Regions from separate parts of the Streptomyces sp. RLA123 genome, predicted to be linked through region 1. Evidence: riboswitches for the same ligand, from Rfam matches in the RefSeq annotation. Region 1 holds a riboswitch; each other region holds the start of a gene.
The links. Region 1 has a riboswitch for cobalamin ahead of cobN (cobaltochelatase subunit CobN). Riboswitches for the same ligand answer to the same signal wherever they lie in the genome.

Region 1 (6,981 bases):
CCGGGACGCGGTCCAGGTACGTGGTGTAGCCGACGAGTTCGTCCGCCTCGGCGAGCGCGGCGCGCGCCTCGGCCGTCAGCCACATCGGGCCGGCCGGCCCGAGGCCGACGACCACGACCTCGCCCTCCGCCTGACGCGGGGCCGGGCGCTCGCCGATCCGGCTGGGCAGCACCGCGACGGCGAAGTACGGCACCGAGTCCGGGTCGACGTCGGCCAGCATCGCCAGGCGCTCGGCGTCCATCGTGGCCCGCTCGACGTAGTGCGCGTCGGCCAGCCGCCCGGCCGTTTCCAGCGCGCGGCGCACGGCGGGGAAGGTGCGCCCGAGCTTCATCACGGCCGCCGCGTCGGTGGCCGCGAGCCGTGCGGCGAGTTCTTCCTCCGGCAGGGTGCCGGGCAGGATCGTCAGCACCTCGTCGCCCTCCACCAGCGGCCGCCCGATGCGCGCGGCGGCCGCGCTGACGGAGGTGACGCCGGGGATCACCTCGGCCGGGTAGCGGTCGGCGAGCCGCTTGTGCATGTGCATGTACGAGCCGTAGAAGAGCGGGTCGCCCTCGGCGAGCACGGCGACCGTGCGGCCCGCGTCGAGGTGCGCGGCGAGCAGTTCGGCGGACTCCGCGTAGAAGTCGTCAAGGGCGCCGCGGTAGCCGCCGGGGTGGTCGGTGGTCTCCGTCGTCACGGGGTACATCAGCCGCTCCTCGATCTGCTCGGGGCGGATGTGCGCCGCGGCGATCGAGCGGGCGATGCTGCGGCCGTGCCGGGCGCAGTGGTACGCGATCACGTCGGCGGAGCGGATGACGTCCACGGCGCGCACGGTCATCAGGGAGGGGTCGCCGGGGCCGAGGCCCACTCCGTACAGACGGCCGGTGGTCATATGATCTCGTCCTCCGTGGCAAGGGCGTTGAGGGCGGCGGCCGCGAGCGCGCTGCCGCCGCGCCGGCCGCGCACGATCAGGTACTCCAGGCCGGCGGGGTGGGCGGCCAGGGCGTCCTTGGACTCGGCCGCGCCGACGAATCCGACCGGCACGCCGATGACGGCCGCGGGCCGGGGGCCGCCCGCCTCGACCATCTCCAGCAGCCGGAAGAGCGAGGTGGGGGCGTTGCCGACGGCGACGACGGCGCCTTCCAGGCGGTCCCGCCACAGTTCCATCGCGGCGGCGCTGCGGGTGGTGCCGAGTTCGGCGGCGAGCGAGGGCACGGCGGGATCGGAGAGGGTGCAGACCACGTCGTTGTCCGCGGGCAGCCGCTTGCGGGTGACGCCGCTGGCGACCATCTGCACATCGCAGAGGATCGGTGCCCCGGCGCGCAGCGCGGCGCGCGCGTCCGCGACCACGGACGGGCTGAACGCCAGGTCGCGGACGAGGTCGGTCATGCCGCACGCGTGGATCATGCGGACGGCGACCTGCGCGACGTCCGGCGGCAGGGCGTCGAGTTCCGCCTCGGCGCGGATGATGGCGAACGACCGGCGGTAGATCTCCGCGCCGTCCTTCTCGTACTCGGTCACGTCGTGGTCCTCGGTGGTGGTGGAGTCGTACGGCGGGCGGCGGCGACGGCGGCGGGCAGGTCCAGGGCGGAGGTGCTCGCGGAGGTGTCGCCCACGGTGACGCGGTAGCGGTCGGCGGCGGTGGCCACGACGTCGGCCCGGGCGCCGTCCGGGTGGCCGCAGCGGCGTGCGCAGCCGGAGAAGTGGACGGGCAGCAGGGGCAGTCCGGGACCTGCGGCCCCGGCGCGCACCGCGGCCACGGCGTCCGCCCGTACGTCCGCGAGGGACTTGGCGCAGCCGGGCTGTCCGGCGCACGCGGTCACGCCGCGCCACGGAGAGTCCTCGCCGGTCAGGAAGCCCGCCCCGGCCAGGCGTTCCAGCACCTCGGGTGCTCCGGCCGACGCTGCGCCCGGCACGACCACGCCGCGCCACGGCGTCACCCGCAGCTGCCCGAGGGCCGCGTCGGCGACCTCCGCAAGGACCCGCCACGCCTCGGCGGTCGCCCGCCCCAGCCGTACCCCGGCCGACAGCACCCACGTGCCGCCGCCGGGCTGGGGGACGGCTCCGAGCGCGGGGCCCGCCCGGTGCCCGCCTGGGGGTCCGGCCGGTCCGCTCCGGAGCGGGAGGTCGTCCGCGCCGGGCAGGAGCCCCGCGGTGCGGGCGCCCGTGGGGTCGACGTCGGCGAGGCGCCAGGCGCGGGTGGGGTGTCCGGCGGCAAGGGTGAGGAAGGCCTCGGCGGCGCGCAGCGCCCAGCGGGGTGCGTCGGCGGCGGGCACGTGGGCGACGGGTGTGCCTGCGAGGCGGAGTTCGGCGGTGGCGCGGCCGGGCCGTGCGATCACCGTCACATCGGCGCCCAGTGCGGCGACATCGCCGCGGCCGTCGTCGAAGGCGAAGAGAAATCGCCCCGACAGCCCGGCCGCCGCGGGACTCGCGCACAGCAGGGCGTCCAACTCCGCCACCCAGGCCGCCACATCGGCGTACCCGTTGCCGTCGAGGCCGCCGAGGGGAGAGGCGATGACATTGCGGGCCCGTTCGTGGGCGTACGAGGGGAGCAGTCCCGCGGCGGCCAGTCGTGTGGCGAGGGCGGTCGCCGCGCCGGGTGCGCGCAGGCCGCGCAGTTGCAGATTGCCCCGGGAGGTGAGGTCGAGACGGCCGTCGCCGAGGTCGTCGGCGGCGTCGGCCAGCACATTTGCCTGATGGGACGTCAACAAACCGCCGGGTATGCGGATCCGGGCCAGCGGACCGTCGTCGGCGGCGTGCAGCCGCAGTGCCCCGGGGCACGCGTCCCCGCGGGCGGCGGGCCCCGCCGCGGGCACGGCGAAGGCGCCGTTCACGGGGGATTCCGGGGCGGTGGGCATGGCCGCGAGCATACCCGCGGGCACCTGGGAGGTGTACGGCCCATGCAACGTCACCAGCCCTTACTATGCGAGTGGGACGGCTTTCGGGTCGCGCCCACGCCATCGACGGCGCCAGGGGAGGAAACCGGTGCGATTCCGGTGCGGTCCCGCCACTGTCATCGCGGCCCACGGGTAATGCCGGGCCGCGGGAGCCAGGAACTCCCGCCGTCATCCACCGGCCCGGGGCGCGGACCCCGAGGAAGGCACGCCCGACGTGATCCTGCTGCTCTCGACGTCCGACACCGATCTGCTCAGCGCCCGTGCGGCGGACGGGCCGGTCCCCTACCGGCTCGCCAACCCGGCACGACTCACGGCGGGGGAACTGCCCGCGCTCCTCGACGGCACCGACCTGGTCGTCGTCCGCCTGCTCGGCGGCCGCCGGGCCTGGGAGGAGGGACTGGATGCGCTGCTCGCCGGCCCGCGCCCCGTGGTCGTGCTCACCGGTGAACAGGCCCCGGACGCGCAGCTCATGGAGCTGTCCACGGTGCCGGTCGGCACCGCCGCCGAGGCCCACGCCTACCTGGCGCACGGCGGCCCCGCCAACCTCGCCCAGCTGGCCCGCTTCCTCTCCGACACCGTGCTGCTGTCCGGTCACGGCTTCGAGCCCCCGGCCTCCGCCCCGTCCTGGGGCCGCCTGGAGCGCTCCGCGGCCGCCACCGAGGGCCCGCTGGTCGCCGTCCTCTACTACCGGGCCCACCACATGAGCGGCAACACCGCCTTCGTGGAGGCGCTTTGCGTGGCGATCGAGGAGGCCGGGGGCCGTGCGCTGCCCCTGTACGTCGCCTCGCTGCGGGCACCCGAGCCGGAACTGCTCTCCGCGCTGACCGGTGTGGACGCGATCGTCACCACCGTGCTGGCCGCGGGCGGAACCCGCCCCGCGGAAGCGTCCGCCGGCGGCGACGAGGAGGCGTGGGACGCGGGCGCGCTGACCTCGCTCGACGTGCCGGTGCTCCAGGCGCTGTGCCTGACCTCCTCGCGGGCTGTGTGGGAGGGGAGCGACGAGGGGCTGTCCCCGATGGACGCCGCGACGCAGGTCGCCGTCCCCGAGTTCGACGGCCGGCTGATCACCGTCCCGTTCTCCTTCAAGGAGGTCGACGAGGACGGCCTGCCGGTCTACACGCCCGACCCCGAGCGCGCCGCCCGCGTCGCCGGGATCGCCGTGCGTCACGCGCGGCTGCGGCACATACCGCCCGCGGAGCGCCGCCTCGCGCTGGTGCTGTCCGCGTACCCGACCAAGCACTCCCGTATCGGCAACGCGGTGGGACTGGACACCCCGGCCAGCGCGGTGGCGCTGCTGCGCCGGCTGCGCGAGGAGGGCTACGACTTCGGGCCCGCGGAGGAGATCCCCGGGCTGTCCTCGGGCGACGGTGACGAGCTGATCCGCGCGCTGATCGAGGCGGGCGGCCACGACCAGGACTGGCTGACCGAGGAGCAGTTGGCCCGCAACCCGGTGCGCGTCCCGGCCGCCGACTACCGCCGCTGGTTCGCCGCGCTCCCGGCGGAGCTGCGCGACGCGGTCACCGGGCACTGGGGTCCGCCGCCCGGCTCGATGTTCGTGGACACCAGCCGCGACCCGGAGGGCGACATCGTGCTGGCCGCGCTGCGCCGCGGCAATCTGCTGATCGTCATCCAGCCGCCGCGCGGCTTCGGCGAGAACCCGATCGCGATCTACCACGACCCCGATCTGCCGCCCTCCCACCACTACCTGGCCGCCTACCGCTGGATCGCCAGTGCACAGGCCGAGGGCGGCTTCGGCGCCGACGCGATGATCCACCTGGGCAAGCACGGCAACCTGGAGTGGCTGCCCGGCAAGAACGCGGCCCTGTCCGCCGCCTGCGGCCCCGACGCGGCCCTCGGCGACCTGCCGCTGATCTACCCGTTCCTCGTCAACGACCCCGGTGAGGGAACCCAGGCCAAGCGCCGCGCCCACGCCACCCTCGTCGACCACTTGGTGCCGCCGATGGCCCGCGCCGACTCCTACGGCGACATCGCGCGTCTGGAGCAGCTGCTCGACGAGCACGCCGCGATCGCCGCCATGGACCCGGCCAAGCTGCCCGCCGTGCGCGCCCAGATCTGGACGCTCATCCAGGCGGCCAGGCTCGACCACGACCTGGGCCTGGAGGACCGGCCGCACGACGCCGAGTTCGACGACTTCCTGCTGCACGTCGACGGCTGGCTCTGCGAGATCAAGGACGCCCAGATCCGCGACGGCCTGCATGTGCTCGGCCAGGCGCCCGCCGGCGCCGCGCGGGTCAACCTGGTGCTGGCGATCCTGCGCGCCCGGCAGATCTGGGGCGGCACCGCCGCCCTGCCCGGACTGCGCGAGGCCCTGGGCCTGGACGAGTCGGCGGCCACCCGCACGACCGCCGACGCGGCCGAGGAGCAGGCCCGCGCGCTGGTACAGGCGATGGAGGACGCCGCCTGGGCCCCGGAGGCGGTCGCCGAGGTCGCCAAGGGCCTGTCCGAGGAGGTCGCGCGGGTGCTGGACTTCGCGGCCCGGCAGGTCGTGCCGCGGCTGGCCCGTACGACGGACGAGATCGACGCCGTCGTGCACGCCCTGGACGGCGGCTTCGTGCCGGCCGGCCCCTCGGGATCCCCGCTGCGCGGCCTGGTCAACGTCCTGCCGACCGGCCGCAACTTCTACTCCGTCGACCCCAAGGCAGTGCCCAGCCGGCTCGCCTGGGATACCGGGCAGGCGCTGGCGGACTCGCTGCTGGCCCGCTACCGCGAGGACAACGACGGCACCTGGCCGCAGTCGGTGGGCCTGTCGCTGTGGGGGACCAGTGCGATGCGCACCGCGGGCGACGACATCGCCGAGGCGCTGGCGCTGCTCGGCGTACGCCCGGTGTGGGACGACGCGTCGCGCCGCGTGACCGGCGTGGAGGCCGTCCCGGCGCAGGAGCTGGGCCGCCCGCGTGTCGACGTCACCCTGCGCATCAGCGGCTTCTTCCGCGACGCCTTCCCCCATGTGGTGGGCTTGCTGGACGACGCCGTGCGCCTGGTCGCGGGCCTTGAGGAGCCGGGCGAGGCCAACTTCGTCCGCGCGCACACCCGCGCCGACCTCGCCGCCCACGGCGACGAACGGCGTGCCACCACCCGGATCTTCGGCTCCCGTCCCGGCACCTACGGCGCGGGCCTGCTCCAGCTCATCGACAGCCGTGACTGGCGCAGCGACGCCGACCTCGCCGAGGTCTACACGGTCTGGGGCGGCTACGCGTACGGCCGCGGTCTCGACGGCCGCCCGGCGCGGGAGGAGATGGAGACCGCCTACCGGCGGATCGCGGTGGCCGCGAAGAACACCGACACCCGCGAGCACGACATCGCCGACTCCGACGACTACTACCAGTACCACGGCGGCATGGTCGCCACCGTCCGTGCGCTGACCGGGCGTTCACCCGAGGCGTACATCGGCGACTCCACCCGCCCCGAGACCGTCCGCACCCGCTCCCTGGTCGAGGAGACCTCCCGGGTGTTCCGCGCCCGGGTCGTCAATCCCCGCTGGATCGAGGCGATGCGGCGGCACGGCTACAAGGGCGCCTTCGAACTGGCCGCGACCGTCGACTACCTCTTCGGCTACGACGCGACCACCGGTGTCGTCGCCGACTGGATGTACGACAAGCTGGCCCGCACCTACGTCATGGACCCGGAGAACCGGGCCTTCCTCCAGGAGGCCAACCCGTGGGCCCTGCACGGCATGGCCGAACGGCTGCTGGAGGCCGAGTCCCGGGGGATGTGGGCGGAGCCCGACCCGGAGGTCGTCGCGGCCCTGCGCGAGGCGTTCCTGGAGACCGAGGGCGACCTGGAGGGCGGCGAGTGAGGGGCGCGCACGCCGGCTTGTGAGGCGCCGGACGACTGGGTGTCACTCCCCCGTCGGACGGCGCTGGCACGCTGACGTTATGGACGCCACCGCGCTCGCACGCGCGCTGCCGGAACCCGTGCCGGCCAACCGGACCGCGGGGATCGAGGTGGTCCGCGCCGAGGACGGCGCCGCGGAAGGGGCGCTGGAGACGCCGGACGCGCTGCGGAACGCCACCGGGAGCCTGCACGCGAGCGGCCTCGTCGCGCTCATCGACGCGGCCGGATCGGCCGCGCTCGTCGCGGCCTG
Region 2 (6,981 bases), 2.6 Mb from region 1:
AGACCAGGACGAGGGCGACCGCGGAGCGCGGGCCGATGCGCGGAAGGCCCGGGGTGCGGGCGGCCAGGTGCAGAACGTGCCCGTCGTCGGCGGGCGTTGGTGCGCCGCTCATGCCGGGGTCCCCTGCGCCGTGCCGAGCGCCTGGAGCGCGACGCGGGCCTCGTCGACGGTGAGCAGCGGCGCCGGTGCGAGGACCTTGGCGGTCTGCGGGGCGAACGCGGGTGAGGCGGCCAGTGCCGCGACGGCGTCCTCGTCGGCGACGATCTCGCCGTCGGCGAGGACCGCGACGCGGTCGGCCGCCGCGGCGGCGAGTTCCACGTCGTGGGTGACCAGCAGCACCGCGTGCCCCTCGGCGGCCAGTTGCCGCAGGATCTCGGTGGCGCGGGCCTTGGCGGGATAGTCCAGGCCGCGCGTCGGCTCGTCCAGCAGCAGCAGTTTCGGGCGGCGGGCGAGGAGCACGGCCAGGGCCAGGGCGAGCCGCTGGCCGCTGGAGAGGGCGCGCGGGTGGGCCTGCGGATCGATCCCCGGAACCAGTCGTTCCAGCAGCGCGGCCGTGGTCCCGGGCGCGGCTCCGGCCTCGCGGTCGGCGCCCGCGCACTCGCGGTCGACCCGGTCGGCGAGCAGCAGGTCACCGGGGTCCGAGGGCACCATGCCGACGGCCGCCGCGATCTGACGGCGCTTCAGCTTGAGGGGGTTCTCACCGGCCACGCGCACCTCGCCGGCGGTGGGGCGGTGCAGTCCTGCCAGGCACGCCAGAAGGGTCGACTTGCCGGCGCCGTTGCGGCCCATGAGCGCGGTGACCCGTCCCTCGTGGAGCGTGAGGTCGACCCCGCGCAGCGCGGGCACCGGTCCGTGGTGCGCCACCAGCCCGCGCAGTGAGGCGACCGCCTCGCCCTGCGCCGGCGTGTCACGCGCCACCGGCGCCGCTCCGAGCAGCGGATGGCCGGCTGCCCTGCGGCGGGCGTCGCGCACGCTCAGCGCCACGGGCCGCCAGCCCAGCAGCCGGGACAGTTCCACGACCGGCGGTGCCACCGGCGCGTCGGCCAGGACGTCGGCCGTCGCGCCGTAGCGCACGGGTTCGCCGCCGCCGGGCACCAGCAGGGCGGCGTCCGCGTACTGCGCCACCCGCTCCAGCCGGTGCTCGGCGAGCAGCACCGTCGTGCCGAGGTCGTGCACGAGCCGGGTCAGGGCCGCGAGCACTTCCTCGGCGGCCGGCGGGTCGAGGGCGCTGGTCGGCTCGTCCAGCACCAGCAGTCCGGGCTGCGCCGCGAACGCGGCGGCCAGCGCGACCCGTTGCTGCTGGCCGGCCGAGAGTGCCTGGAGGGACCGGGACCGCAGGTCGGCCAGCCCCAGCAGGTCGAGGGTCTCCTCCACCCGGCGGCGCATCGCCTCGGGCCGCAGCGCCAGGCACTCGAGTCCGTAGGCGATCTCCTCCTCGACGGTGTCGGCCACGAAGGCGTCCGCCGGGCGCTGCGGCACCACGCCGACGGCGTCCGCGAGGTCGCGCGGGGCGTGCGCGGCGGTGTCCCGGCCCGCGGTGGTCACGGTGCCGTACAGCGTGCCTCCGGTCGCGTGCGGGACGGCCCCGTTGACGGTGCGCAGAAGCGTGGACTTGCCGCTGCCCGTGGCACCCACGACCAGCACGAGTTCCCCGTCGGGCACGGCCAGGTCGACCCCGGCGAGCACCGGCGCGGTCGCGCGCGGATAGCGGAAGGAGACCTGCTCCCAGTGGACGGCGTTCACGGATGTTTCCTCGGCTGGTCGGTGGGCCGCCCCGGTCCGCGGGAGGCGGGGGCCCGGTCGTGGTCGCCCGGCGGTGGCGGGGTGAGGTGGGCGGGCAGCAGGGCGCAGAGCACTCCGGCGGCCGCGAGCAGCGGCAGGCCCGGCGGCTGGAGGGACCACGGGTCCGGGGCGAGCGCGGTCGCGGGTGAGGTGAGGACGAAGCAGAGCGCGGCGAGGGCGCCGCTCGCGACGGTCGCCCCTTCGGGAAGCGCCCACGGATCGGGGCGGTAGCGGGTGCGCTGGACGGCGGCGCCGCCCAGGCGCATTCCGGTGACGCAGCCGAGCAGCCCGATGGCCAGCAGGACAGGACCGGCGTGGCCCGTGGTCACCGCACCCAGCGGGCCGACGGGGACGGTGGTCGAGGAGTCCAGGAGGCCGTAGACACCGACGACGACGGAGGCCAGGCCGCCCAGCAGCAGCGCGTGGACGGCGGCGCGCCGCCCGGCCGGCACGGCCGCACGCCGCCCGTACCCGCGCGCGTCGAGGGCGGCGGCGGTGGCGAGCGCGCGGTCCAGGGCCTCTTCGAGCACGGGGGCGGCGATGGAGAGCGTGCCGCGCAGTCCGCGGACCGGCAGCGCCCGCAGCCGCCGGGCACGGCGTACCCGGCCGACCGCGGCGACCAGTTGCGGCGCCGCGCTGAGCGCCACGGTGACGGCGACGCCGAGTTCGTGCAGTGCGCGCGGCAGCGCCCGCAGCAGCCGGGCGGGACTGGCCAGCGCGTTGGCGGCGCCGAAGCACAGCAGCATGACGCCCAGGCGTACGCCGTCGCACAACGCCGAGTACACCGCTTCCGCGGTCACCGGGCCGCCGAGCCTGACGCCGCTCATCCACGACGGCAGCGGTATCGCGGGCAGGTCGAGCAGCACGGTGGTGCCGCCGTAGCCGACGAGCAGGGACTGGAGCACCAGCCGCAGCAGCACCACCGCGACGGCCAGTTTCAGGAAGACGCCGTAGGCGGCCGCCCAGGGCGCGCGGGTGCGGCGGGCGGCCACCACATAGCCGGCCGCGGCGCCCAGGAGGGCCAGCAGCAGGATGTTGGTGGTGCGGCTCGCGGCGGTGGCGAGCCCGAGGGCCCAGGCCCACCAGGCGAACGGATGGAGTTGGCGGGGCAGCAGCAGCCGCGCGCCGGGGCGCGGCATCAGCCCGACACCTCCGGGGTCCTGCGGTCGCGCCGGCGGGCCCGGACGACGGCGGCGCCGGCCAGGGCCGCGACCGCGAGGGTGCCGGCCACCAGCGGCCAGCCGTTCCAGCGCTGTTCGCCGGAGGCGGCGCCGGCCGACGGCACCCCGCGTACGGTCGCGGCCGCGCCGGGAGTGCTCGTGGTGCCGGCCGGTCCGGTGCGGGAGCCGGCGGACGGGCTCGGGTCGGGGCTCTGGGAGGCTGCGGCGCTCCGGCTCGCGGAGGGACGGGGCGTCGCGCCCTTGCCACTCGCACGCGCGCTCACGGCCGGGTGCGAGGCAGCGCCGCCGGACCCGCCGTTGCCGGATCCGCCCGCGCCGTTACCTGACGATTCGCCAGTCCCGCTGCCCGACGTACCTCCGCCGGGCTTCGCGGTGGTATGAGCCGGACGGGGCGTCGGCTTCGGCGTCGGCGTGACCGCGCTGCGCGGCGACGGAGGTTCGTTGGCACCGGAGTCCTGCCACACCCACGCGTCGATGCCGCCCTTGACCGGGGTGCGGCCGGCCGGTCCGGCCGCGCCGTACACCCAGTCGCTGGTCCCGGGGAGCATGTACCAGTACGACCAGTACGTGTCCTTGTCCACCGCCGCGCATCCCGTGCCGGGTGCGCCGTCCAGCGCGCAGACGAAGCCGCCGCCGTAGGGACCGGAGCCCAGCCGCACCGAGAAGCCAGCCTGTTGCAGTGCCTGGATGCCGCTCTGCGGTGACGGCGCGCATCCGGTCCGGCTCGGGTACGGGGCGTCCGGGACCCCACGGTCCTCCACGACGACCAGCACGCCGGAGCAGCCGCCTGCCGCACCGGCCGGGGCGGCGGCGGGCCACAGCAGCGCCGCGGCCGCGGTGGCGCAGACCGCCAGCGCCGCCGAGCCCTGCCGGATCACGCCCGGGTTCCCGCGGAGCGGCGCCGCCGCACGGCGACCACGATCGCGGCGCCGGCTGCCACGAGTGCCGCCGAACCCGCCGCCTGCGGCAGCACGGAGGTGCCGGTGCTGGCCAGCGTGCCTCCCGTACCGCCCGAGGTCGTCGAACCGGCGGGGGCCTGCGCCGTGGCGCTCGGCGTGGCCGATGCGGAGGCGGAGGCGGAGGGGGTCGCCGTGCCGGTGGGGGTCGCGGAACCGCCCGGCGCGGTGGGCTCACCGGTGGCGGTGGGTGAGGCGGTGGCGGAGTCACTGGCCGTAGGGCTCGGTGACGAACAGTCCAGGGTCGCCAGTCCGTCCGTCGCGCCCGCGCCGTCCACGGTCGCGTACGAGATCCCGGACAGTGCCGTCACCGCCTGCACGGTGGCGCGCAGCGCGCTGCCGTCGGCCTTGGCCTCCTGGTAGCCCACCGCGCCGCGGTCCTTGGCCGCGCCGCCGCAGCCGACCTGACGTTCGCGCAGCCAGTCCGCGCCCTTGCCGGCGGCCGCGCCGCGCCCGCCGGCCCGCAGGGCCTGGGTCGCCAGGGCGGTGGAGTTGGCGTTCACGACCGCGGTCGGACCCGTGCCGGCGAATCCACCGTCCTTGCCCTGCTTCTTCACCAGCCAGTCCAGCGCCTTGCCCGCGGCAGCGTCCTGGTGGCCCGCGGCGAGCAGGGCCTGCACGACCATCCCGGTGCCGTCCGCGTCGGAGGCGCAGTCCGCGGCGGCGTCCGGGAAGAAGACCGGGAAGCCGCCGTCGGCGCACTGGTTGGCGAGCAGGAAGTCCACGGCCTCGACGGGCACGGCGGCGCCGTCCCGCTTCAGCGCGATCAGGGCCAGCGACTGCGTCAGCGTGTTGGAGTAGTCGTTGACCTCGGTGCCGCCGAAGGTGGCGTGGTCGGTGAAGCGGCCGCTGGGCTGCATACGGGAGTTGAGCTGCGCGATCAGGTCGCGGCCCGCGAACGCTCCCGGGTCGCGGTGGCCCGCCTCGGCCACCAGCGCGAGCTTCGCGAGCGACCCCGCGTAGATGTCGCCGGGCGTGTCACCGGTGAGGTAGGACTCGGCGTGCGCGGCCAGCCAGTCGGTCGCGGCGGTGGTCTCGCCCTTGCCCGTACGCGTGGCCGACAGGGCCAGTACGACGTCGGCCGTGAGGCCGGGGTCGGCGCCGAAGTCGCCCTCGACGTGGTCGCCGTCCTTCAGCTGGCGGCCCGCCCATCCGGCCGCGGCCGCGGCATCCGACGGCACGGCCGGGGCGGCCGCTGCGGGCGTCGCCGGCAGGGCGACAAGGGCGGCGGTGATGAGCGCGGGAGCGACCGTGCGGCCGGATATGCGCAACGAAGCCTCCTGAACGGTGGCCTTCGGGACGCACCCCGCGAGTGCGGCCGCGCGGTAGGCGGGCGGCCGTGCCCAGGGGCCTCGTCCCGTGACCGCGACGGATGAGAACCAGCGCCGCCGACGGGTCATCGGGCTCGCCGCGGACGGCATCACGGATGCCGCGCGGCCCACCGTTGCGGGCCAGCGCCGGAATTCGACCGGCTTCCCCCACCAGAGGCGGAGGGAAGGTTATGTCCCGGGGACGCGCCGCTTCAAGGCGGCACCCGCGAGTGTGACAACACCCACGCGCCCATCACCTGCGGCAACGTCCGTCCGCCCCGCCCGCGGAAGCCGAACTCCCCCGCCCCTCGGCCGCGTTCCCGGCAAGACAGGAGCCGACTCCCCCGGGACCCCTGGGACCCGCGGTGCGGGTCAGCGGCGCAGCAGGTAGGTGTCCATGATCCAGCCCTTGCGCGCCCGCGCCTCGGCCCGCAGCTCGCGGATGCGCCCGGCGGTCTCCGCGAGCGGGCCGGAGACGAGGATCTCGTCGTCGGTGCCCAGGTAGGCGCCGTAGTGGATCTCGACACCCTCGGGATCGATCCCGGCGAAGGCCGCTTCGCCGTCGAGCATGACGACGACGTCGTCGACACCCTCGGGGATGCCGCCCTCGGCGAGCCGGCGGCCGGTGGTGATCTGGAGGGGGCGGCCGACGCGGGTGAGCGTCGTGCGGTGGCGGGCGGCCAGGACGGAGACGCTGCTGATGCCGGCGATCACCTCGTAGGTGAAGGCGGTCGCGTCCGTGCGGGCGCGGACGTCGTCGAGGACGGCGATGACGCTGTCGTACAGCCCGGGGTCGCCCCAGACGAGGAAGGCCGCGGTCTCCTCCGGGCCGACCCGCTCCGCGAGGAGGTGCTCCACCACGTCGGCCCGGCGGCGGCGCCAGTCCTCGACGGCCGCCGGGTAGCCGGGGGCGGTGCGGTCGCGCTCGGCGTCGGGAACCTCCACGACGCGGTGGCCCGGGCGGGCGTGCTCCTCCAGCATGCGGTGGCGCAGCCGGACGAGTTCCTGGCGTTCGCCGGTCTTGCCCAGGACGAGGAAGACGTCGGTCCCGGCGATCGCCTTGACTGCCTGGAGGGTGAGGTGGTCGGGGTCGCCGGCGCCGATACCGATCACGCGTATGTGTCGCATGGGGCGATTGTGCCGCGTGTTGGCCCTCGTACGCCGCCCTGCCCGACCTGTTCCCGAGCCCCCTGTGAACTCCGTCACCCCGGACGGGGCGATTACGGCACCGCATAGTAGACGGCCCCGAACGGCATATGCGAGCCATCCCTACCGCACCGGACATTTCACGCACAGGAGGACGGACCGTCTGCGATCCGCGTGTCGCTTCCGGCCGTCCGCCCGACGCGGACGGCATCCTGAAGGGACGTCAGATTTTCACAACAAGGCGCCGAACGGGCACACGCATGCCTCGCTTCGCAGCGCAAGGATCGTCTTCGCTACGACTCGGCGTAGTAACGATCTTCCATTGCCCCGCTCTCGGGACCGTCCGCACAATGGCCGAGCCCGCACGGCGTCATCGCAGCTCAGGCGGGATGTGAATACGGACGCCGAACCACCGAGTGAGGTCACGCAATGACGAACCACCGCCGGAAGACGCGCCATCGCAAGATCGTCGTCGCCGCTCTCGCCGTCGCCGCCGTGGGAGTGCCCTCGGTCGCCATGGCATCCATCGACAGCCCTCAGCAGAACGCGCGGCACGGCGCGTGGTCCCACGGGCACTGGCAGGACGCGCGCTGGGGCGGCCAGTGG
Region 3 (6,981 bases), 1.8 Mb from region 1:
GCACGCGCAGCGCCCGCTCCTCGCCGACCTTCCACTTCGCCGACTTGACGAACTGGAACACCCCGACCGGCCAGCCCTGGTTCCACGCCCGCAGCGCGAGTCCGAAGGCCGCCGTCGACTTCCCCTTGCCGGTGCCCGTGTGCACCATGACCAGCGGCCGGTTGCGGCGCTGGCGCGTGGTCAGCCCGTCCTCCGGCACGACGCTCGGCTGTCCCTGTGGCATTACGCGGCCCTCCGTACGTCCCGCACCAGTGCCGCGACGCTGTCCGCGCGCAGCTCGTCCAACGTCACCGCGGTGCCGTGCAGTTCGCGCGCCAGCACACCCGCGAGCCCCAGCCGCACCGGCCCGGTCTCGCAGTCGACGACCACCGACGCGACGCCCCCGGCCGCCAGCAGGCGGGCGGCCCGCGACGCCAAAGGCAGCGGCTCGGGGCCGCCGGTCGCCCGGCCGTCGGTGACGACCACCAGCAGCGGGCGGCGCGAGGGGTCCCGCAGCCGCTCCACGCGCAGCACGTCGTGTGCCTTGAGGAGCCCGGCCGCCAGCGGGGTACGGCCGCCCGTGGGCAGCTTCTCCAGGCGTGCCGCGCCCGCGTCCACCGACGAGGTCGGCGGCAGGGCCAGTTCGGCGCCGGTGCCGCGGAAGGTGATCAGCCCGACCTTGTCGCGCCGCTGGTAGGCGTCCAGCAGCAGCGAGAGCACCGCGCCCTTCACGGCGCCCATGCGCCGCCGGGCCGCCATCGAGCCGGACGCGTCCACCACGAACAGGACGAGGTTTCCCTCGCGGCCCTCGCGCACCGCCTCGCGCAGGTCGTCCCGGCGGATCACCAGCCCCGGTCCGCCGCGGCCGCGGGCCCGCTGGTGCGGCGCGGCGGCCTGCACGGTCGCGGCCAGGTGCAGCTTGGTCAGCGTGCCCCGCGGCTGCCGGGCGCCTGTGGTCCTGCCGTGCGCGGTCCGGGCCCGGGACCGGCGGCCCGCGGCGCCCTCGCCGAGGCCCGGCACGGTCAGGGCGCGTGCCGCGAACGGCTCCGCCGAGGGCACCGCCGCCTGCTCGCGGGGAGCAGCGGCGCCGGGCGCGGCACCGGGAGTGCTGTCCGGGGCGGTGCCGGTGTCCGAAGGGGCGTCCGGCGTACCGTCGCCGTCCTGCGGCGGCTGCCCGCCCCCGTCGGGACCGCCGTCGCCACCGTCGCCGTCACCGCCGTCGCCGTCGCCGCCGTCCGGGCCGGGGTCCGGATCGGGGTCCTCGTCCCCGCCGCGGTGCTGCTCCAGCGTCTCGTCGAGCTTGTCCTCGTCCATGCCCGGCGCGTCGAAGGGGTTGCGGCGCCTGCGGTGCGGCAGTGCGAGCAGGGCGGCCTGCCGCACGTCCGGGTCGGTCACCTCCGTGCGACCCGCCCAGGCGGCCAGCGCGGTCGCCGTCCGTGCCATGACGATGTCCGCGCGCATGCCGTCCACCTCGAAGGCGGCGCATGTCGCCGCTATCTGGCGCAGCGAGCCGTCGCCGAGGCGGACCGAGGGCAGCAGCTCGCGCGCCGACGCGATCCGCGCCCGCAGCGAGCCCTCCTCGGCCTCCCACTTGGCGGCGAACGCCGCCGGGTCCTCGTCGTACGCCAGCCTGCGGCGCACGACCTCCACCCGCTCGTCGGTCTCCCGCGACGCCCGGACCTCGACGGTCAGCCCGAAGCGGTCCAGCAACTGCGGGCGCAGTTCGCCCTCCTCGGGGTTCATCGTGCCCACGAGGAGGAACCGCGCGGCATGGCGCACGGAGACGCCCTCCCGCTCGACATAGGACGCGCCCATCGCGGCGGCGTCCAGCAGCAGGTCGACGAGGTGGTCGTGGAGCAGGTTCACCTCGTCCACGTACAGCACGCCGCGGTGCGCGTCGGCCAGCAGGCCCGGCTCGAAGGCCTTCACGCCCTCCGCCAGCGCCCGTTCGATGTCCAGCGCCCCGACCAGGCGGTCCTCGGAGGCGCCCACCGGCAGCTCCACCATCCGCGCCGGCCGCGACGCGGGCCCGGCCCCTGAACGGTGCGGGCCGTCCGGGCACGCCGGGTCCGGCGCCGCGGGATCACAGCTGAAGCGGCAGCCCGCGACCACGTCCACCCGCGGCATCAGCGCCGCCAGCGCCCGCACCGCCGTGGACTTCGCCGTGCCCTTCTCGCCGCGCACCAGCACGCCGCCCACGGCCGGGCTCACCGCGTTCAGCAGCAGCGCCAGCCGCAGGTCCTCCATCCCGACGATCGCGGTGAAGGGATAGGGGGTGCTCACGCGGCTGCCTCCTCGTTGGTACGGGCATCAGGGCACGGGCGGGGCGGGCGGTTCACGGCGCGCCCGGAGGGACGAAGGGGAGACCGGGCGGGGGCCCGGATTCGATGAGGCGGAGCAGGGCGTCGGTGTCGGCGTGCTCCTCGACGAGGTCGCCGAGACGGTCGAGCTGCTCCTCGCGCAGCGCCGCGAACGCCGTGTCCGGTGCCGGGACGAAACGGCGTCCGGCCGCGTCGGCGACGCGGCGCAGGAAGGCGCGGCGGAAGCCGTCGCTCTCCAGGGAGCCGTGCCAGTGGGTACCCCAGACGGAGCCGGTGCGGCAGCCGTCGAGAAACGGTTCGTCGCCGCCGCGGACGTCGGCGACGCCGTGGTGGATCTCGTACCCCTCGACGGTCTCGCCCCAGGCCGTGCCGGACGGCCGGGCCAGGGTCTTGCCGGGCGCGAAGCGCACCCGTACCGGCAGCAGGCCGAGGCCCGGTACGAGGCCGGCCCGCGACTCGACCGGGTCGTCGATCGACTCGGCCAGCATCTGGAAGCCGCCGCAGATCCCGAGGACCGGGCGGCCCTGCGCCGCGCGCCGCACGATGGCGTCGGCCAGTCCGCGCCGGCGCAGCCATTCCAGCGCCTTGACGGTCCCCCGGGTGCCGGGCAGGACGACGAGGTCGGCGTCCGCGAGCTCCTCGGGCCGGTCGACGAAGCGCACGAGGACGCCGGGTTCGGCCGCGAGGGCGTCGACGTCGGTGAAGTTGGACATCAGGGGGACCGCGGCGACGGCGACCCGCAGCACGTCCTCGCCGTGCGGCGGTGCCGTGTCCGACTCCCGCACGGTGCCGCGCAGCGACATGCGCAGCCCGTCCTCCTCGTCGATCCCGAGGCCGTGCCGGAACGGCAGGACACCGTAGAAGCGGCGTCCGGTCAGACCGCGCAGCATCTCCAGCCCGGGTTCCAGCAGCGAGACGTCGCCGCGGAACTTGTTGACGAGGTAGCCGCAGACCAGCTCCTGGTCCTCGGGGCTCAGCAGCGCGGTCGTGCCGAAGAAGGACGCGAAGACCCCGCCCCGGTCGATGTCGCCGACGACGACCACCGGCAGCCGCGCCGCCCTGGCCAGGCCCATGTTGACGATGTCGCCGTGCCGCAGGTTGATCTCGGCGGGGCTGCCCGCGCCCTCGCAGATGACGGCGTCGTGGCGGGAGCGGAGCTCCTCCAGGCAGGCGGTGACGGTCTCCAGCAGTTCCGAGCGGCGCCCGTTGTGGTAGCCGCGTGCGCTCATCTCGCCCACCGGGCGGCCCATCAGCACGACCTGGCTCGTGCGGTCGCCGCCCGGTTTGAGCAGCACGGGGTTCATCAGCGCGGAGGGCTCCACGCGCGCGGCCTGAGCCTGCATGGCCTGCGCGCGGCCGATCTCGGCGCCCTCGCGCGTCACATACGAGTTCAGCGACATGTTCTGCGCCTTGAACGGGGCCACGGACACGCCCCGGCGGGCCAGCCAGCGGCAGATGCCGGCGGTGACGACGCTCTTGCCCGCGTCCGAGGTGGTGCCGGCCACCAACAGCGCTCCGCCGCTCATGCGTTCCCCCTCCGGACCGGCCGGTGCGAGGTCCACCGGTGCCAGGCCAGCCGGCCCCCGGCCGTGGCCACCAGGGCCAGCGCGCTCACCCGCCGCGACAGCCGCACCGCCCGCTCGATGTCCGCCACCTCCACCGTCCGGTTGCCGGCGCCGAGTACGGGCCGGTGCTCGATCCGGCCCCCGTACGTCAGCGTCCCCCCGAGCCGTACGCTCAAAGCCCCCGCGAACGAAGCCTCCACGGGCCCGGCGTTGGGGCTCGGGTGCCGGCCGCCGTCCGCGTGCCAGGCGCGCCACGCGCCGCGCCGGTCGGGGCCCGCCAGTACGGTGAGCGCGGCGGTCAGCCGGGCACCGGGGAAACCGGCCACGTCGTCAAGCCGGGCGGACGCCCAGCCGAACCGGCGGAAGCGCGGCGACCTGTGACCGACCATCGCGTCGAGGGTGTTGACCGCGCGGAAGCCCACGAGCCCCGGCACGCCGCCCAACGCGCCCCACACCAGGGCGCCGACGACGGCGTCGGAGGTGTTCTCGGCGACCGACTCGACGACCGCCCGGGCCATCTGCCGCTCGTCCAGGGCCTGCGGGTCCCGCCCGCACAAGTGGGGCAGCCGGGCCCGCGCCGCCGCGGTGTCCCCGGCGGCCAGGGCGGCGCCGATCGTCCGTGCCTCACGCGCCAGCGACGTACCGCCGAGCACCGCCCACGTCGAGGCGGCGGTCAACGCCACGGACGCGGCGGGGGAGCGGCGTACGGCGCGTGCGGCCCCCGCGGCCCCCGCGGCGGCCGCCGCGGCGCCCCCGGCGCACAACGCGGTGTAGAGGGCGCCCCGGCCGCGGTGGTCCTGCCACAACGCGCGCTCCAGTGCGCCTGCCGCGCGCCCGAAGGCGGCCACCGGATGCCCGCGTCGCGGGTCGGCGAGGGCGAGATCGGCCAGCCAGCCGAGAGCCGCCCCGGCGGCGAAGACCGACGGCGCGGCAGAGCCGGCGTCGGGTGTACGGCGACTGCCGCCCATCGCAGGTGTCCTCACTCAGGGTCCGCGCCCTGGCTCGACGTGACCGGCGGTGAGAGTCTCCTGGCTCCCGGATCGGCGGCACCCCCGGCCTTCCAGCCCGTGGTACGGGCCGTGGCCGCTGGTGGAGGCGCGCTCCCCGGTGACAGTGGCGGGACCGCGCCGGATTTTCACCGGACTTCCTCTCCTGCCGCCGTGTGGCGGTTCCGATACCACCACGCTCCGCTCCGGCCCGTCAACTCGTCCCGAAGCGGCCCGGAAAGGCGGAAACCCCAGCTCACGACCGGAAGGGCCGGGAGCTGAGGCCGAGTTCGCACCGCGTTCCGGGGCGTCAGGAGACGATCAGGAAGATCCCGTACGCCACGGCCGCCGCGCACAGCGCGAAGCACGCGTACGCGCCCGCGCGCGACACGGCGCCCTGACCGCCCCCGGCCGCGGCCGGCCGGGACAGGCCGACGATGCCGAGGGTGAAGAGGCCGACGAGGCCGACGGTGACGGCGAGACTGACGCCGAAGACGGAGCCGAGGGCCGCCCAGTCGATGTGCATGCTGCTGTGTCCTTCCGGGACCGGTGGGGCGGTGCCCGCCGTCAGGCGGTGGCCTTGGCGTGGCCGGTGTCGGCGGGCGGGCCGGCCGGGGTGAGGGCGCCCGCGGGCGGCGGCATCACGGCGGCGACGGCCGCGGTGACAATGCCCGACTGCCCGGCGTCCGTGTCCGCGCCGTCGTCGTTGACGTTGGTGTGGTCGACCGGCCTGCGGCGCGCGGCCACCCAGATCGCGGCGCACACGGCGAGCCCCAGCACGGCGACCGCGGTGACGCCGGCGTCACCCTGGTCCGCCAGGAGCGCGGCGCCGGCCGCGACCAGGCCGGCGGCCGGCAGGGTCAGCGCCCATGCGGCGGCCATGCGGCCCGCGGTGCTCCAGCGCACGACGCCGCCCCTGCGGCCCAGACCGGCGCCCATCACGGAACCGGAGCAGACCTGCGTGGTGGACAGGGAGAAGCCGAGGTGGGAGGAGGCCAGGATGACCGCCGCGGCGCCGGTCTGGGCGGCGAAGCCCTGCGGCGGCTGGATGTCGGTGATGCCCTTGCCCATGGTGCGGATGATCCGCCAGCCGCCGATGAACGTGCCGAGCGCGATGGCCAGGCCCGCCGAGACGATGACCCACAGCGGCGGGTCGGAGTCCGGGGCGACGACGTTGCCGGCGATGAGGGCGAGGGTGATGACGCCCATGGTCTTCTGGGCGTCGTTCGTGCCGTGCGCGAGGGAGACCAGGCCCGCCGAGGCGATCTGGCCGGCCCGGTAGCCCTTGGCGGTCGCGGCCGGGTCGCTGCCGCGGCTGATGCGGTAGGTCAGGCGGGTCGCCAGCAGTGCGGCGACCCCGGCGACGACCGGCGCGCAGACGGCCGGGACGAGCACCTTCATGACGACCGCGTCGCCGTTGACCGCCCCGAACCCCGCCGACGCGACGGAGGCGCCGATCAGACCGCCGAACAGGGCGTGCGAAGAACTGGAGGGGAGCCCCGCCAGCCAGGTCAGCAGATTCCAGACGATGGCGCCGACCAGCCCGGCGAAGATGACCTCGGGCTTGATCCCCGCGGTCTCGTCGAGGATCCCTCCGGAGATCGTCTTGGCGACTTCCACCGACAGGAACGCCCCGACCAGGTTCAGGACGGCGGACATCGCCACCGCCGTCCGGGGGCCCAGTGCGCCAGTGGAGATGGTGGTGGCCATCGCATTGGCGGTGTCGTGGAAACCGTTCGTGAAGTCGAACACGAGTGCGGTGATAATCACGATTCCGATCAGGAGCGTGATGTGTTCCATGTACCCAGGCATTCGTTCGATCCGACAGTGGCGGTGGCGACCGTACGGAGTCCGGGTGAACGGAAAGTTAACGATGGGAATCCTGGGGGTGCTGGGTTCCCCGGTCCCCGCGCGGCCGCTACTGACGCCCCGAAATCCGGTCGGCCGCCCGGGCGAGGGCGTCCGTCTCCGTACTGCGGCCGGACTGTTCGCGCCGGTCGGCGGCGCGGTAGGCCGCGTAGAGGCCGCGCACGCCGATCCAGCGGAACGGTTCGGGCTCCCAGCGGCGGACGCGGTGGTGCACCCAGGGCAGGGCCGTCAGCTCCGTGCCGTGGCCCTGTCCGGAGTCGA

Region 2: it holds a riboswitch for cobalamin, as region 1 does, so the genes downstream of both, RV983_RS31215 (prenyltransferase/squalene oxidase repeat-containing protein) here and cobN (cobaltochelatase subunit CobN) in region 1, are expected to answer to the same signal.
Region 3: it holds a riboswitch for cobalamin, as region 1 does, so the genes downstream of both, RV983_RS27580 (cobalamin biosynthesis protein) here and cobN (cobaltochelatase subunit CobN) in region 1, are expected to answer to the same signal.

What each region holds. Positions count from the first base shown of each region.
Region 1 covers NZ_JBWDOR010000003.1:4,240,087-4,247,067, forward strand. Annotated here, with positions in the region: gene RV983_RS19250 (precorrin-2 C(20)-methyltransferase) at 1-871, opposite strand, end outside; gene RV983_RS19255 (precorrin-8X methylmutase) at 868-1,500, opposite strand; gene cobG (precorrin-3B synthase) at 1,497-2,837, opposite strand; cobalamin riboswitch at 2,898-3,060, shown strand; gene cobN (cobaltochelatase subunit CobN) at 3,091-6,693, shown strand; gene RV983_RS19270 (PaaI family thioesterase) at 6,773-6,981, shown strand, end outside.
Region 2 covers NZ_JBWDOR010000003.1:6,814,671-6,821,651, reverse strand. Annotated here, with positions in the region: gene RV983_RS31235 (ECF transporter S component) at 1-112, opposite strand, end outside; gene RV983_RS31230 (ABC transporter ATP-binding protein) at 109-1,743, opposite strand; gene RV983_RS31225 (energy-coupling factor transporter transmembrane protein EcfT) at 1,740-2,921, opposite strand; gene RV983_RS31220 (hypothetical protein) at 2,921-3,841, opposite strand; gene RV983_RS31215 (prenyltransferase/squalene oxidase repeat-containing protein) at 3,838-5,190, opposite strand; cobalamin riboswitch at 5,293-5,420, opposite strand; gene cobF (precorrin-6A synthase (deacetylating)) at 5,602-6,357, opposite strand; gene RV983_RS31205 (CAP domain-containing protein) at 6,805-6,981, shown strand, end outside.
Region 3 covers NZ_JBWDOR010000003.1:6,043,854-6,050,834, forward strand. Annotated here, with positions in the region: gene cobO (cob(I)yrinic acid a,c-diamide adenosyltransferase) at 1-223, opposite strand, end outside; gene RV983_RS27570 (putative cobaltochelatase) at 223-2,262, opposite strand; gene RV983_RS27575 (cobyric acid synthase) at 2,315-3,826, opposite strand; gene RV983_RS27580 (cobalamin biosynthesis protein) at 3,823-4,833, opposite strand; cobalamin riboswitch at 4,888-5,014, opposite strand; gene RV983_RS27585 (hypothetical protein) at 5,162-5,377, opposite strand; gene RV983_RS27590 (inorganic phosphate transporter) at 5,419-6,651, opposite strand; gene RV983_RS27595 (NAD(P)/FAD-dependent oxidoreductase) at 6,770-6,981, opposite strand, start outside.